DNA from 3 places in the Paraburkholderia sp. JHI2823 genome. Region 3 is predicted to be linked to each of the others. Evidence: predicted binding sites of a transcription regulator. Region 3 holds the regulator's gene; each other region holds the start of a gene.
What was found. Region 3 encodes FliA, which starts transcription of late flagellar genes. Its sites were predicted from a motif close to CTAAAGTTTNNNNNNNNNNNGCCGNTA; they were not measured.

Region 1 (4,411 bases), on a different contig from region 3:
CCGATCGCCTGCAGGATGTCGCGCATGTACGGCTCGACCACGTCGCGCGCCGTGGCGAACATCGGGCGCTTCTGCGAGTCGACGATCTCGATGCGCAGCCCCTGCAGCGTGGAGTCGATGCGGATCTGCTGCTTGAACTGGCGCAGCACCGGGTTCGCCTCGATCGCCGCCATCAGCTTCACCTGCAGGTCGTGCAGGCGCACCTGCTCCTTGCGTTCGAGCGAGCCTTCGAGCTGCTTCGACGCGTCGTCGTCGTTGTGCTTCGACTGCTCGCGCTGCGAGCGCTCGCTCGCGCCGTCGGTGCGGCGCGTGACGCCCTGATCCTGCGACGAGATGTCGCGTCCGCCGCCCTTGAGGATGCTCGAGTCTTCGGCGCTGCGATCGCCGCCCCACAGCGTGATCTTGAGCGGCTGGTTGAAGTAGTCGGCAATGCCGCGCAGCTGCACCGTCGACGCCGACGACAGCAGCCACATCAGCAGGAAGAACGCCATCATCGCGGTCATGAAGTCCGCGTAGGCGAGCTTCCAGGCGCCGCCGTGGTGGCCGCCCTTCTTCGGCGCTGCACGCTTGACGACGATCGCGCGGTCCTTGTTGTTGCTCATGGCCCGTTCCTTACTTCGCCTTCACGCGGCGCACGTGCTCTTCGAGCTCCGTGAACGACGGACGCTCGGTCGAGAACAGCACCTTGCGGCCGAACTCCACGGCGATGGCCGGCGCGTAGCCGTTCAGGCTCGCGAGGATCGTCACCTTGATGCACTGGAACATCTTGGTCGACTCGGTCACGCGCTGCTCGGCGAGGCTCGAGAGCGGGCCGATGAGGCCGTACGAAAGCAGAATGCCGAGGAACGTGCCCACCAGCGCCTGGGCGATCATCTCGCCGAGGATCGCGGGCGGCTTGTCGGCCGAAGCCATGGTGTGCACCACGCCCATGACCGCCGCGACGATACCGAACGCCGGCATGGCGTCGCCCACCTTCGCGAGCGCATGCGCGGGCGCTTCGCCTTCGGCGTGGTGCGTTTCGATTTCCTCGTCCATAAGACTTTCGATTTCGAAAGCATTCATGTTGCCGCCCACCATGAGCCGCAGGTAGTCGGTGAGGAATTCGACGATGTGGTGATCGGCCAGGATCTTGGGGTACTGCGTGAAGATCGGGCTCTTCTGCGGATCGTCGATATCGGCTTCGAGCGTGAGCGTGCCTTCCTTGCGCGCCTTCGCGAGCAGGACATAGAGCAGCGCGAGCAGCTCCATGTACACGTCCTTGTTGTACTTGGCGCCCTTGAAGAGCGTCGGGAGGACGCGCAGCGTGGCCTTGATGGTCTTGATGCCGTTGCCGAGGATGAACGCGCCGACGCCAGCACCGCCGATCATGAGCAACTCCATCGGCTGCATCAGGGCGCCCAGATGGCCACCCTCGAGCGCATAGCCGCCGAAGACGCAAAAGATCGTCACGAGTGTTCCAACGATGATCAGCACAGCGGGGTCCTCACTAGAAATGCGCCGCGAACCGCCGTCGGCCCGCGCCCTTAGCTGGGTTTACGGCAACGGCGCGAAAAACTTTGGGATGGGATGGCCGCGAAGCGGCCTTGGAGCGTCCGCTCGCCGGACGCGGGTCGCCTGCCGCCGGCCGACGTGCAGCAGGAATCTGGGGCCTGATTTCAAACCCCTGCCCGATAAGGCTCTACGGGCTTTTTCTGGGTCCCGCCGGGCACCTGCGCGGTGCCGTTTCCCGCTTGCGGGCGGCGCGACGCCGCGCCGCATCCGGGGCTGGGCCGGGTTTATCCGGGTGCGCGCCCCCGACGGCCCCCGGGGGCTCGCGTCAAGCGGCGATCCCCGACGCGAGCGCGCTGCGGCGCGTGCGGCCCGCCCGAGAAGGCGGCTGGCACAGTCCACAGACGAAACCGCGCTGCGGGTCGTGCGCGTGGGCCACATAGTGGCCGCCGCAGCGGGTGCAGGGTGTCATCTGCAGGAGGCCCGAGGTGAAGTAGCGCACGAGCGTCCAGGCACGCGTGAGGCTCAAAGCGGGCGTCTCGTCGTGCACCCGCAGGTGCTCGAGATAGAGACGGTAGCTCTTCACGATGGCGTGAATCGGCTCGCAGCGCGCATGGCGGCACATGAACACGAACGTGTTGTAGAACAGCGAGGAATGAACGTTGGGCTGCCAGGTCATGAACCAGTCGGTCGAGAACGGCAGCATGCCCTTCGGTGGCGACTCGCCCTTCACTTCCTTGTAAAGCCGGATGAGCCGGTCGCGCGAGAGCGAGGTCTCCGCCTCGAGCAGTTGCAGCCGCGCCCCCAGTTCGATGAGTTCGATCGCCAGCGCGATCTCCTTTACCTCCCGCACCACACTCTTTGTCGCCATAGACACCCGTTGGAAGCCGCAAAGGAATGCACATCGCCGCCGGCGCGCCCCTCGGGACGTCCGTTGCAATGCTGCCGCGCGCGGCGGCGCGGGCAGGTTCAGCCGATTTGCTCGACGTCCTGGCCCGCCATGATGATCGCCGAGTGGGTCAGCGCGGTTTTGCCCTTGTCGGCGAGCGCGCTGAGAATGGCGTGGTCGTCGAACCGGAAGCGGCAAAGCAGCTGGTTCGATGCGGCAAGGCGTACGGTCTGTGCGAAAGAGAGGTTGGCAAGCACCTCGGCGGACTGCTCCGAAATGCCCATGCGGAACATCCCCGTCGGCCTGTCTTCGCGCAAGAGACGTTGCGCGAGCAACAGGTACGACAGGTTCACTTCCTTGATCTCATTGAGCATGTCGCTGTGCGTCGTCGCGCTCATGGATTCCCCCGAATCAAAACGCGGCGGCTGGTCAGTCCGCCTATGGAAAACGTTTGCTCGTTCGGCCGCAGTACAAACGCAGCCGAACGGCCTGTTTATGGTCGTGATCGCATTGTGGCCGGGGCGCGAACAAATAGAAATCGGACGGATGCCGCGACGCGTTGCGGGAAAAAGTTTCGCAAGCGTGTAGGAATTTCTCTGACAACGAGAGCGGAGCGGCGGCGGGAAGGGGCGCGCGCCATGTCAGCCGCATAGGGCCGCTCGAAAGATGCGCGGATGATACGCCTTTCATTGGCGCGTCACATTCGCGCGCCTGCGCCCTTCGCTCGCGAGCGCGGACGGCCGCTTCGGGCATGAGCCTTGCGGGGTGCGCCCATGGCGCGTCACGTTTTGCAATGCCCTTTTACACCCGCTGTTTCCCGCTGTAACAACATTAAGCGTTTGCAAAACCGCGTGTATCAGGCCGGGCGGCATGACCATAATCGAGTCAGGGATAACCCGAAACCCGCAATTCCGCCGCAGTGCCGCATCACTCGCATTCGTTGCACGCGGCCTTTTGCCCAGGAGATCGAACAATGCGAATCGCACAAATTGCGCCACTTTATGAAGCGGTCCCGCCGAAGCTTTATGGCGGGACAGAGCGGGTCGTCTCGTATCTGACCGAAGCGCTGGTCGAGCTGGGCCACGAGGTGACGCTGTTCGCGAGCGGCGATTCAGTCACGTCCGCCAAACTCGATGCCGCCTGGCCGCGGGCCCTGCGCCTCGACCCGACGATTCGCGACGCCCTCGCGCCTCATATGGTGCTGCTCGAGCGCGTGCGCCGCGTCGCACACGAGTTCGACGTGCTGCATTTTCACCTCGACTATCTGCCGTTCCCGCTCTTCTCGAACATGGACACGCCGTTCGTCACGACGCTGCATGGCCGCCTCGATCTTCCCGAACTGCAGCCGGTGTTCGAGCAGTTCCCTACCGCACCCGTGATCTCGATTTCGGATTCGCAGCGCCAGCCCCTGCCGCACGCCGCATGGCAGAACACGATCTATCACGGCCTGCCACAGGACCTGCTCACCCCGCAAGCCGACCGCAAGCCCGAGTACCTGGCGTTCCTTGGCCGGATCTGCCCGGAAAAGCGCGTGGACACGGCGATCAGGATCGCCGCGCTCTCGGGCCTGCCGCTGAAAATCGCCGCGAAGGTCGACAAGGCCGACCAGGACTACTTCAGGACGGAGATCGAGCCGCTGCTTTCAGAGGCGCATGTCGAATTCATCGGCGAGATCAACGAAGCGCAGAAGCCTGCGTTCCTTTCGGGCGCGAAAGCGCTGCTCTTTCCGATCGACTGGTCCGAGCCGTTCGGGCTCGTCATGATCGAGGCGATGGCGTGCGGCACCCCGGTGATCGCCTTCAATCGCGGCTCGGTGCCGGAAGTGATCGATCCGGGCATCACGGGCCACGTCGTCGAGGACGTGCAAGGCGCCGTGGCCGCGCTTCAGAATATCGATTCGTTATCGCGCGAAGCGATTCGCCAGCAGTTCGAACGCCGATTCACATCGCACATCATGGCCAGCAATTACGTCGACACTTATACCGCGCTCATCGAGGCCGCGCAGCGTCCGGTACTGCGCCGTGTGGCGGCGGG
Region 2 (4,411 bases), on a different contig from region 3:
CGCCGTGCCCGCCGTCGTCGTCACGGCCAGGCTGTTCAACGCGTCGCCGGAATTCGAGTCGCTGATCGCGATGCTGATGCCGTTCGCCGAACCGGTCGAGGTCGAGTGCAGCACGAGGTGCGCACCATCGGCGCCATTGACGACCGTTGCGGTCACACCGGGATTGTTGGTGGCCGAATTGATCGCCGATGCGATGCCAGCAACGGTGCTATTCGTGCTGTTGAGCGAGATGGTGGTGCTCGCGCCGTTGACGGTCAGCGTCATCGTTGAGGAGCCCGAAGCGAGCGCCTGGGTTGCGGTGAAGCCCGTCGAGGTCAGCACCTGGGCTTGCGCTATCTGCTTCACGTCAAGGGAATACGACCCTGCCGCTGCGCCGCTGCCTGCGGTGGCCGTAATGCCGGTGCCGCTGGTCGTCGCCGTGTAGGCGTTGAGGGTCGTGCCGTTGGAGAGCGGCGCGAGGCCTGCCTGAAGCGCGGAAAGTGCGGCGGAGAGCGCGCCGTACGCGGAAATTTCCGTGTTGTCCTGGGTCTGCTGAGCGCTGATCGTGGCGGCCTGGCCGGCGATCTTGGCGTTGACGAGCGCCGTGACGAGGGAGGTCACATCCATCGACGAGTTGCCCGTCGAGCCGCTGACGATCGACTGGGCAGCTTGCTGCAGAGCGGCGTTGCTCGCGGCGGTTTGGGCTGCAACGGTACTCGCGATCGTGCTGGCTGTCGAACTGGTTACGGTGGACATGAAGGGGCTCCGTGCGTCGGCGTTGCAGTGTGAATCGGTTCAGGTCTGGAAAACGCCAATCGGGAGGCGCTCCTCCCGATTGGCTTGCATTGCGTGCGCCGGGTATGGCGGCCGGGCACGCAACGCCTGGCTACTGAAGCTTGTTACTGCAGGAGCTTCAGGATCTGCTGCGGTTGCGAGTTCGCTTGTGCGAGCACCGAGATACCGGCTTGCTGCAGCACTTGCGCCTTGCTCAGGTTCGCCGTTTCTGCCGCGAAGTTGGCGTCCTGGATCGACGACTGTGCGGTCGACAGGTCGGTCGACTGAGCTTGCTGCGTCGTGCCGATTGCCGTGAAGCGGTTTTGCGCTGCGCCAAGCGTTGCTTGCAGGTTGTTCAGCGTAGTCAGCGCGTTGTCGATCGACTCCATGGCCATGCTGGCGCCGCTTGCCGTGCTGATGTCGACGCTTGCAACCGTCGTCGGCACGTTGTAGGCGTTGACCTGAGCCTCCATAGCGGTCGCAGCGGCGGAACCTGCCGAGCCCGCGTCCGTGATGACGGTGGCGGCCGTGAGCGTGACCGCCGTGCCCGAACCCTGGAAGCCGTTGCCGTTCGTGCTGGCGGCGCCCGTGGCGGTGAACAGCGTGGTGACCGCGCCGTTGCTCAGTGCCTGGTTGTTCTGGTCCGTGAAGGTGTAGCCGCCGCTGCCGTCGGAGACCACATTGATCGACGTGACGGTTGCTGCCGAGGCGGCGACCGAAGCGCCCGTCGAATCCAGGGTCAGGCCCGTGAACGTGCCGACCGTGTTGCCAGCTTGCGGCACGCCGCTACCGATCGAAGCCGCCGACATGTTTTGCGTGAGGTTCAGGCTGATCGTCTGGCCGACGTTCGCGCCAACCTGGAACGACACCGTGCCGAGCGTGCCGTTCAGCACGTTCATGCCGTTGTACGTCGTTTGCGATGCGACACGGTTGATTTCCGAAACTTGCTGGCTGACTTCCTGCTGCAGTGCTGCGCGGTCGTTGCTGGTCATCGAGCCGTTGGCCGCTTGCGTGGCGAGCTGGCGGATACGCTGCAGGCTGTTCGTCAGCGACGACAGACCGCTCGATGCCGTCTGGACCAGCGAAACGCCATCGTTCGAGTTCGACACACCCTGGTTCAGACCGTTGATCTGGGTCTGCATGATGTTCGAGATCGCGAGGCCTGCCGCATCGTCAGCTGCGCTGTTGATGCGCTTACCCGACGACAGACGCGTGATCGCTTGCGACAGCGCGCTACCCGAGCCCGTCAGGTTCTGTTGCGCGACGAGCGAGTTGATGTTGCTGTTGATTCCGAGCATGGAAATTCTCCTAAGCGGGCTGTGAGCCCGTTACAAGCCACTATGGCCGCGGCGGAAGCAATCTTTCATTGCTGGCCGCCTCAGTGAAGGTTGTCGGCGTCGGTAAAAAAAACTTGAGGGGACGCACCAACAATCGAGACCTCATTTGCGCGGTGCATAAAACGCCCCCCGCAGAATGCTCCCCGCCTTTCTTGCACCTGCGACTGCGTAATGCCGTTTGCAAGCGTGTTTACGGCAGCCCGTGCTTGCGGTTTAGCGGTGCACCTCGGCCGGCGCGCACGGCGGTCCGTATGGCCCGCTGCATCCCGGCGCGCGGCGGCGTATCCTCAACGGTTCCCGCTCGCCCTTTACAGGAGGTCCCATGGAACTGCGCAGGATCGGCACTTCGTCATTGCAGGTCGCCCCGCTCATGTTCGGCGGCAACGTCTTCGGCTGGACCGCCGATGAAGCCACCTCGTTCTCGATCCTCGACGCCTTCACCGACGCCGGCCTGAACTTCATCGATACGGCGGATGTCTACTCCGCCTGGGTGCCCGGCAACCACGGAGGCGAATCCGAGACGATCATCGGCAAGTGGATCGCGAAGAGCGGCAAGCGCGACAAGGTGGTGATCGCAACGAAGGTCGCGAAGGACTCGCGCCGTCCCGGCCTGTCCGCCGCAAACATCGCGGCCGCCGTGGAAGATTCGCTGCGCCGCCTGCAGACCGATTACATCGACGTCTACTTCTCGCACGAAGACGACCAGAAGGTGCCGCTCGAGGAAACGCTCGGTGCGTACCAGCGCCTGATCGAGGCCGGCAAGGTGCGGGTGATCGGCGCGTCGAATTACACGGGCGCGCGCATCGAAGAAGCGCTGGCGGTTGCGAAGCGGTCGGGGTTGCCCGCGTATCAGATCATCCAACCCGAGTACAACCTGTACGACCGCGCACCCTACGAGGCCGATATCGAGCCGGTCGCGATGGCCCAGAGGCTCGCGGTCGTGCCCTATTACAGCCTGGCGAGCGGCTTTCTTTCGGGCAAGTACCGGTCGCGGGAGGATCTTTCGAAGAGCGCGCGCGGTTCGCGCGTGGAAAAGTACCTCGATCATCGCGGCATTCGCATTCTCGCGGCCCTCGACTACGTGGCCGAGCGCCACGGCAGTTCGCTCGCCGCGGTGGCGCTCGCCTGGTTGATCGCGCGCCCGAGCATCACGGCACCGATCGCAAGCGCGACTTCGCTCGACCAACTGGAGAGTCTCGCGGCGGCTGTGCGGCTGAAGCTCGATCCAGCCGACATACAGGCGCTAAACGACGCGAGCGCCTGAGGGCGGGCCTCGCCGGACAGGCGCGAAAGCGCGATTCATCCAGGTGTCCTAAGCGACAGTGCGGCGACAAGGCGGGCGCGCAGGCCGCGGCCCGCCGCGCAAGTCACTGAGTAGAATCAAGAAAGTATGGCTTGGCGGATTTTTTCCTGATATCATTGAGAGTGAATTGAGATCTTTGCCTGTTTTGTTGCCGTGTTCGTTACTGTTGGCGGCCGCAAACCGGCGGTCAGGTGTGTTGCAGCAAGGTCAACCTGATCGCGTTCCGCTGTGAACCCCCTACTTCTCTTTTCCGGCCTCCGTGGCCGCCTTGCCTCTCGTTCAGCCCCAGCGTGGCGAACGACCGGAGGGCCGGCGCGCGAGCAGTTTCGACGCTCGCGCCTTTGAACCGTATTAAGCGATTTGAGTTAGGAAATACATGACGACGATTCTTCTGAAGGAAAACGAGCCGTTCGAAGTGGCCATTCGCCGCTTCCGCCGTGCAATCGAAAAGAACGGCCTGATCGCCGAGCTGCGTGAGCGTCAAGCTTACGAAAAGCCGACGGCCGTTCGCAAGCGCAAGAAGGCAGCTGCTGTGAAGCGTCTGCACAAGCGCCTGCGCAGCCAGATGCTGCCGAAGAAGCTCCACTAAGCTTTTTCGCTTTTCGGTGTTCCGCCAGACGGCGGCGCATGCTTCGCAAGAAGCTGCGCCGCCGTTTGCGTTTGCGCGTCATCCGCGTGCGTTTGCGTGCGCCGGATCCAGTCAGGCGGCGTCTCGCATGCTCGCCCCCATTCCCACACGCCAAAGACGCCGTGGACATTCTGCAGACAGCTCAGCAGGTTGACCGTGGCCAAATCGTAGACGTCGATATGGGCGCGCAGCAGCGCCTTTTTCAGCATGTATCTGACCGCACCGTTCGCTATGCTCAGGCGCGGCGCTTTTTCTTGCCCTGCGCCGCGCAAGCCGCGCGGCACATGCAGTCGCGCTCGTGGTCGTTGACCATGCCGACGGCCTGCATGAACGCATAACAGATCGTCGTGCCAACGAATTTGCAGCCGTATTTTTTGAGCGCCTTGCTCA
Region 3 (4,411 bases):
TGCTCTCCGCCGCCGACTTCACGCCGCGTTCGGGCGACCTCGCGAGCCTGCCGCAAACCATCATCACCGATCCCAACCAGGCGCGCGGCGCCGTCGCGCTCGCGCGCATCTCCGCCGGACTGCCGCTGCGCTCCGATATGCTGCGCAGCGCGGCCTCGGTGATCATCGGACAGACCGTCAAGGTGATCGCCGTGGGCACCAACTTCACGATCTCCGCCGAAGGCAGCGCGCTCAATAACGGCGAGCCCGGCCAGCAGGTGCGCGTACGCACGAGCGGGGGACAGGTCATCACGGGCGTGGTCAAGGACGCCGGCACCGTGCAGGTGCAGATCTAGGGCCGGTTCAGGCCGGTTTTCAGCGGCCTGTCCGGGCGGCAAGAGCCCCCTCGCCCCCAGGCCTGGCGCTCGCGCGGCGGTACGCCGCTGTGTGCGCAGGCACACGTAACAGCATGTAACGTTGGGACTTTCACGCTAAAGTTCGGCCGGGCCTATGCCGTTATCAAGGTCAAATCGATCAGGAAAGCCCATCGTGAAAGTTGACACTTCCACCCGCAATGAGCCGCGCGCCGTGCGGGATGGCCTCGCGCGTTCGCAAAGCGATTCGACCGGCGCCGTGAGCGCCACGAACACCGGCAATGCCGCCACGTCCAGCGGCGCGAGCGCCGCCGGCACTTCCGGCGCCTCTCAAGGAGACGCGAACGTGAGCCTCTCCTCTCTCTCGTCGACGCTGCGTTCGCTCGCGGCGAGCGGTGCCGCCGACATCGACATGGCCCACGTTCAGTCGATCAAGGATGCGATCCGCAACGGCACGCTGCAGATCGACTCCGGCAAGATCGCCGACGGCGTGATCCAGACCGCGCGCGACCTCCTGAAGCCGACGTCGCTCAACTGATGTTCGACGCACGAGCGCTGCACAAACACTGTTTTCCGGGTGCCTCGCAATGAAAGATGCCTTGTTGGCCACACTGATCGACGAACACGCCGCCGTTGAAGCGTTCGCGTCGCTGCTCGCCTGCGAAGAGAAGGCGCTCGTGTCGGCAGACGGCATGGACACGCTGCCGCAGATCGTCGAGCAGAAGACGACGCTCACGCAGCGTCTCGCGGGTCTCGAAAAGGCGCGCGACGCGCAACTCGCCGGCCTCGGTCTGCCCGGCGGACGCAAGGGCATCGAGATGGCCTGCGACGGCGACACGCGTCTCGCGAGCCAGTGGGCGCTGCTCAAGGGCGCGACCGAGCGCGCGCGCCGCAGGAACCTCACGATCGGCATGATGATCCGCACGCGCATGGAGCATAACCGCCGCGCGCTCGCGATCCTGCGCGGCGACACGGGCAACGGCGCAATGCTGTACGGTCCCGACGGGCGGCTGCCGGCGTTCGGGCTGTAGGCGCTCGCGCGGTTCGTTTGTCGATGTGAAAAAGCCGAAGCGGCCGTGCTTCGGCTTTTTCGTTTCTGCTGTCGAACGCGCCAACAAAAAAGCCGGTGGCTCGCGCACACCGGCTCTTTCACTGCACTGCACCCCGCGCTGATATGCACGCCTCCCCTACTGGCCTCAATTCTCCGTGCCCGCCCACGACATCTCACGCAGCCGCGTGCGCAAGCGCGCCACCGCCTGGCTGTGCAGCTGGCACACGCGCGACTCGCTCACCTCCATCACCGCGCCGATCTCGCGCAGGTTCATGCCGCGCTCGTAGTAGAGCGACATGAGAAGCTTCTCGCGCTCGGGCAGCCGGTCGATCGCCTCGACGAGCGCGCCGCGCAGACTGTCGTCGAGCAGCGCCGAAAGCGGGTCCGAATGATCGACGCAGTAGCGGTCGAGGAACGGCTCGTCTTCGGCGGAGCGGTCAAAGTCTTCGTAGTAAATGAGCTGGCTGCCGTGCAGATCCTGCAGCATCGACTGGTACTCGTCGAGCGGCATCTGCAGGTGCTCGGCGATCTCCGTTTCGCTCGCCGAGCGGCCAAGCCGCTGCTCCACCTTGTGCACCGCGCTCTCCACTTCACGCGACGTGCGGCGCAGGCTGCGCGGCAGCCAGTCGTTGCTGCGCAACTCGTCGAGCATCGCGCCGCGAATGCGCTGGCTCGCGTAGGTCTCGAACTGCGCGCCCTGATCTTCCTTGTAGCGGTTCGCCGCGTCGAGCAGGCCGATCATGCCCGCCTGGATCAGGTCGTCGAGGTCCACGCTCGCCGGCATCTTGGCCACGAGCTGCAAGCCGAGCCGTCTTACGAGCGGCGCGTATTTCGCCAGCACGTCGGCCTGCGAAATCTTTCCTTGAGCGTTGTACATCGTGCTCTCCACTTCTCATCTCCCTTGCGGCAACGTCGTGCGCACGTCAGACGTGCCGCGGCGACGGCCGCTGTGCGGGCGCGTCGGCCCGCCAGCCCACGTGGGCCGCGGACGCAGATGTCGCGTCGGGTGCGGAATGCACACCCGTCACGGCCGCCGCGAACGAATCGGCGTTCGCGGCGAGCGTGCTGTGTGCGGTGTGTCCTGCGTTTGCCTCGGCTGCCGCGTGCGGCGCGCCGTCCAGATCCCCGGCGTCATGCAGCGCATGCGCCGCGAGGGCTTGCAGTCTTGCTCCGTCCTGCTGGTCGACGAGCGTTTCGCCCACCGCTTCGCCCACCGTTTCGCGGTCGTACCAGCGACGCGCGTCCGCGCTCGCGAACGCGGCGTTGGCGCGCGCCGTAGCCGGCGAACATGCCGACACGGCAGGTCGCATCGGCCAGTGCGGCAGCTCGGAAGCCACGTGCCGGAAGTCGCGCGCAGCGGCCGTCGAAGGAAACGCATCGACGATGCAGCGCGCGAGCTTGAGCGCCTGCGCCATGTGCTGATCGGCGGCGACGCAGCCGGCGCTCTCGAGCGACACGCTCAGGTAGCGCCCCGCCACGCCCGCGAGATTCTCGATCGCGGCGTGCGCGTCGCTCGCGTTCGCCACGTGGGTCGCGAGCACGCGGAACTGCGCGATCGCATGCGCGAAGTGCAGCCGTTTCATGCACGCGTAGGCGTCGGTGATCGCCTGCGCGCCGATGCGCATCACGATCAGCACGTCGTGCGCGTGCATCGCGAGCGGCGAGAGGGCGCCTTCGGCGTCGAGCTGCGCGTCGATCAGCACGATGTCGGCGGGTCCGGAAATCACCTTGCGCAGCTGAGCGCTCGTGTACTGGGCGCGGTTGTCACGCGATGCAGCGAGCACGCCGAAGCCGAGCGCGTGACGGCCGACGGCCTCTTCGAGCGTGAGCTCGCCGCGCATCACCGCGGCGAAATTGCCCGCGCCGCGCACGCCGCCCAAGAGCGAGCACACCGAGCGCGGCCCGAGGCACTCGTCGATCACGAGCACATCCTTGCCCTGCGCGGTGAGCGCCGCCGCGAGATTGACCACGGCGGTCGTGCGCCCGGGCGAGCCCGAGCCGCCCGTCACCGCGACCACGCGCGAGCCTTCGCGCGCCAGCAGACGTCGCAGCCCTTCGGCCTGATCGATCACAAACTTATCCAAACCGTACCTCGGGAGCCTGCGAGCCCGAACGAATCGACAACGCAGAGAGGAGCGCCGGGATGTCGTCCTCGTGCGGCACGAACGGCGAGCGGTCGCGCGGAATGCAAAAGGCGCTGCGAATCAGGAAACGCCGCGTCGCCACGTAAAGGTTTTCGGGCACTTTCTGGCCCGTCGAGACGTAATGCACGGGCAGCTTGTAGCGCAGCACGGTGTCGAGCGCGCTGCCGAGGTTGGTCGCCTCGTCGAGCTTGGTGAGAATGCAGCCCGTGAGCGGCGCGTTTTCCGGGCCGCTCTGGTAGGCCTGCACGACTTCGTTGAGCGTGTCGCCGTGGTTCGTGGCCGAGAGCAGCAAGAGACGCTGCACGGGGCGCCCCGCGCCGCACAGCATGGCGATCTGGTCGGCCACGGCGCGGTCGCGCTGGCTCATGCCGATCGTGTCGATCAGCACGATGTGCTTGTTCTTGAGTTCGGTGAGCGCGAGCTGGAGGTCCGCGCCGTCGCGCACGGCGTGCACCGAAACGCCGAGGATCTTGCCGAAGATGCGCAGCTGCTCGTGGCCGCCGATACGGTAGCTGTCGGTGGTGAGCAGCGCGACCTTGCTCGCGCCGAAGCGCATCACGCAGCGCGCGGCGAGCTTCGCAGTGGTCGTGGTCTTGCCGACGCCCGTCGGGCCCATCAGCGCGAACACGCCGCCGCGCTCCATGAGCGCTTCTTCGTTTTCGAGCACGGGCAGGTTCGATTCGAGCACCGACTGGAGCCACTCCATGCCGGCCTCTTCGCTCTCCACCTCGGGCAGGCGGTCGATCACCATCTTCACGAGCTGCGCGGAGAAGCCGGCGGCGAAAAGCTGCTTGGTGAGTGCGCCCTGCACGGGGTTGCGACGCTGGCGCTCGCCCCACATCAGACCGGCGAACTGCTCTTCC

Region 1: a site for FliA is predicted at 1,534-1,560, ahead of motA (flagellar motor stator protein MotA). Genes of this name have one in related genera too.
Region 2: a site for FliA is predicted at 2,143-2,169, ahead of VSR34_RS33655 (flagellin). Genes of this name have one in related genera too.

Annotation. Positions count from the first base shown of each region.
Region 1 is NZ_JAYMRY010000052.1:16,798-21,208, forward strand. It holds gene motB (flagellar motor protein MotB) at 1-602, opposite strand, end outside; gene motA (flagellar motor stator protein MotA) at 613-1,473, opposite strand; gene flhC (flagellar transcriptional regulator FlhC) at 1,817-2,359, opposite strand; gene flhD (flagellar transcriptional regulator FlhD) at 2,458-2,775, opposite strand; gene VSR34_RS33605 (glycosyltransferase family 4 protein) at 3,351-4,411, shown strand, end outside.
Region 2 is NZ_JAYMRY010000052.1:26,211-30,621, reverse strand. It holds gene fliD (flagellar filament capping protein FliD) at 1-735, opposite strand, end outside; gene VSR34_RS33655 (flagellin) at 879-2,051, opposite strand; gene VSR34_RS33650 (aldo/keto reductase) at 2,413-3,354, shown strand; gene rpsU (30S ribosomal protein S21) at 3,770-3,982, shown strand; gene VSR34_RS33640 (hypothetical protein) at 3,979-4,230, opposite strand; gene VSR34_RS33635 (DNA-3-methyladenine glycosylase I) at 4,257-4,411, opposite strand, start outside.
Region 3 is NZ_JAYMRY010000030.1:93,938-98,348, forward strand. It holds gene flgA (flagellar basal body P-ring formation chaperone FlgA) at 1-335, shown strand, start outside; gene flgM (flagellar biosynthesis anti-sigma factor FlgM) at 529-891, shown strand; gene VSR34_RS26945 (flagellar protein FlgN) at 941-1,384, shown strand; gene VSR34_RS26950 (RNA polymerase sigma factor FliA) at 1,550-2,281, opposite strand; partial or broken gene VSR34_RS26955 (MinD/ParA family protein) at 2,706-3,488, opposite strand; gene flhF (flagellar biosynthesis protein FlhF) at 3,481-4,411, opposite strand, start outside.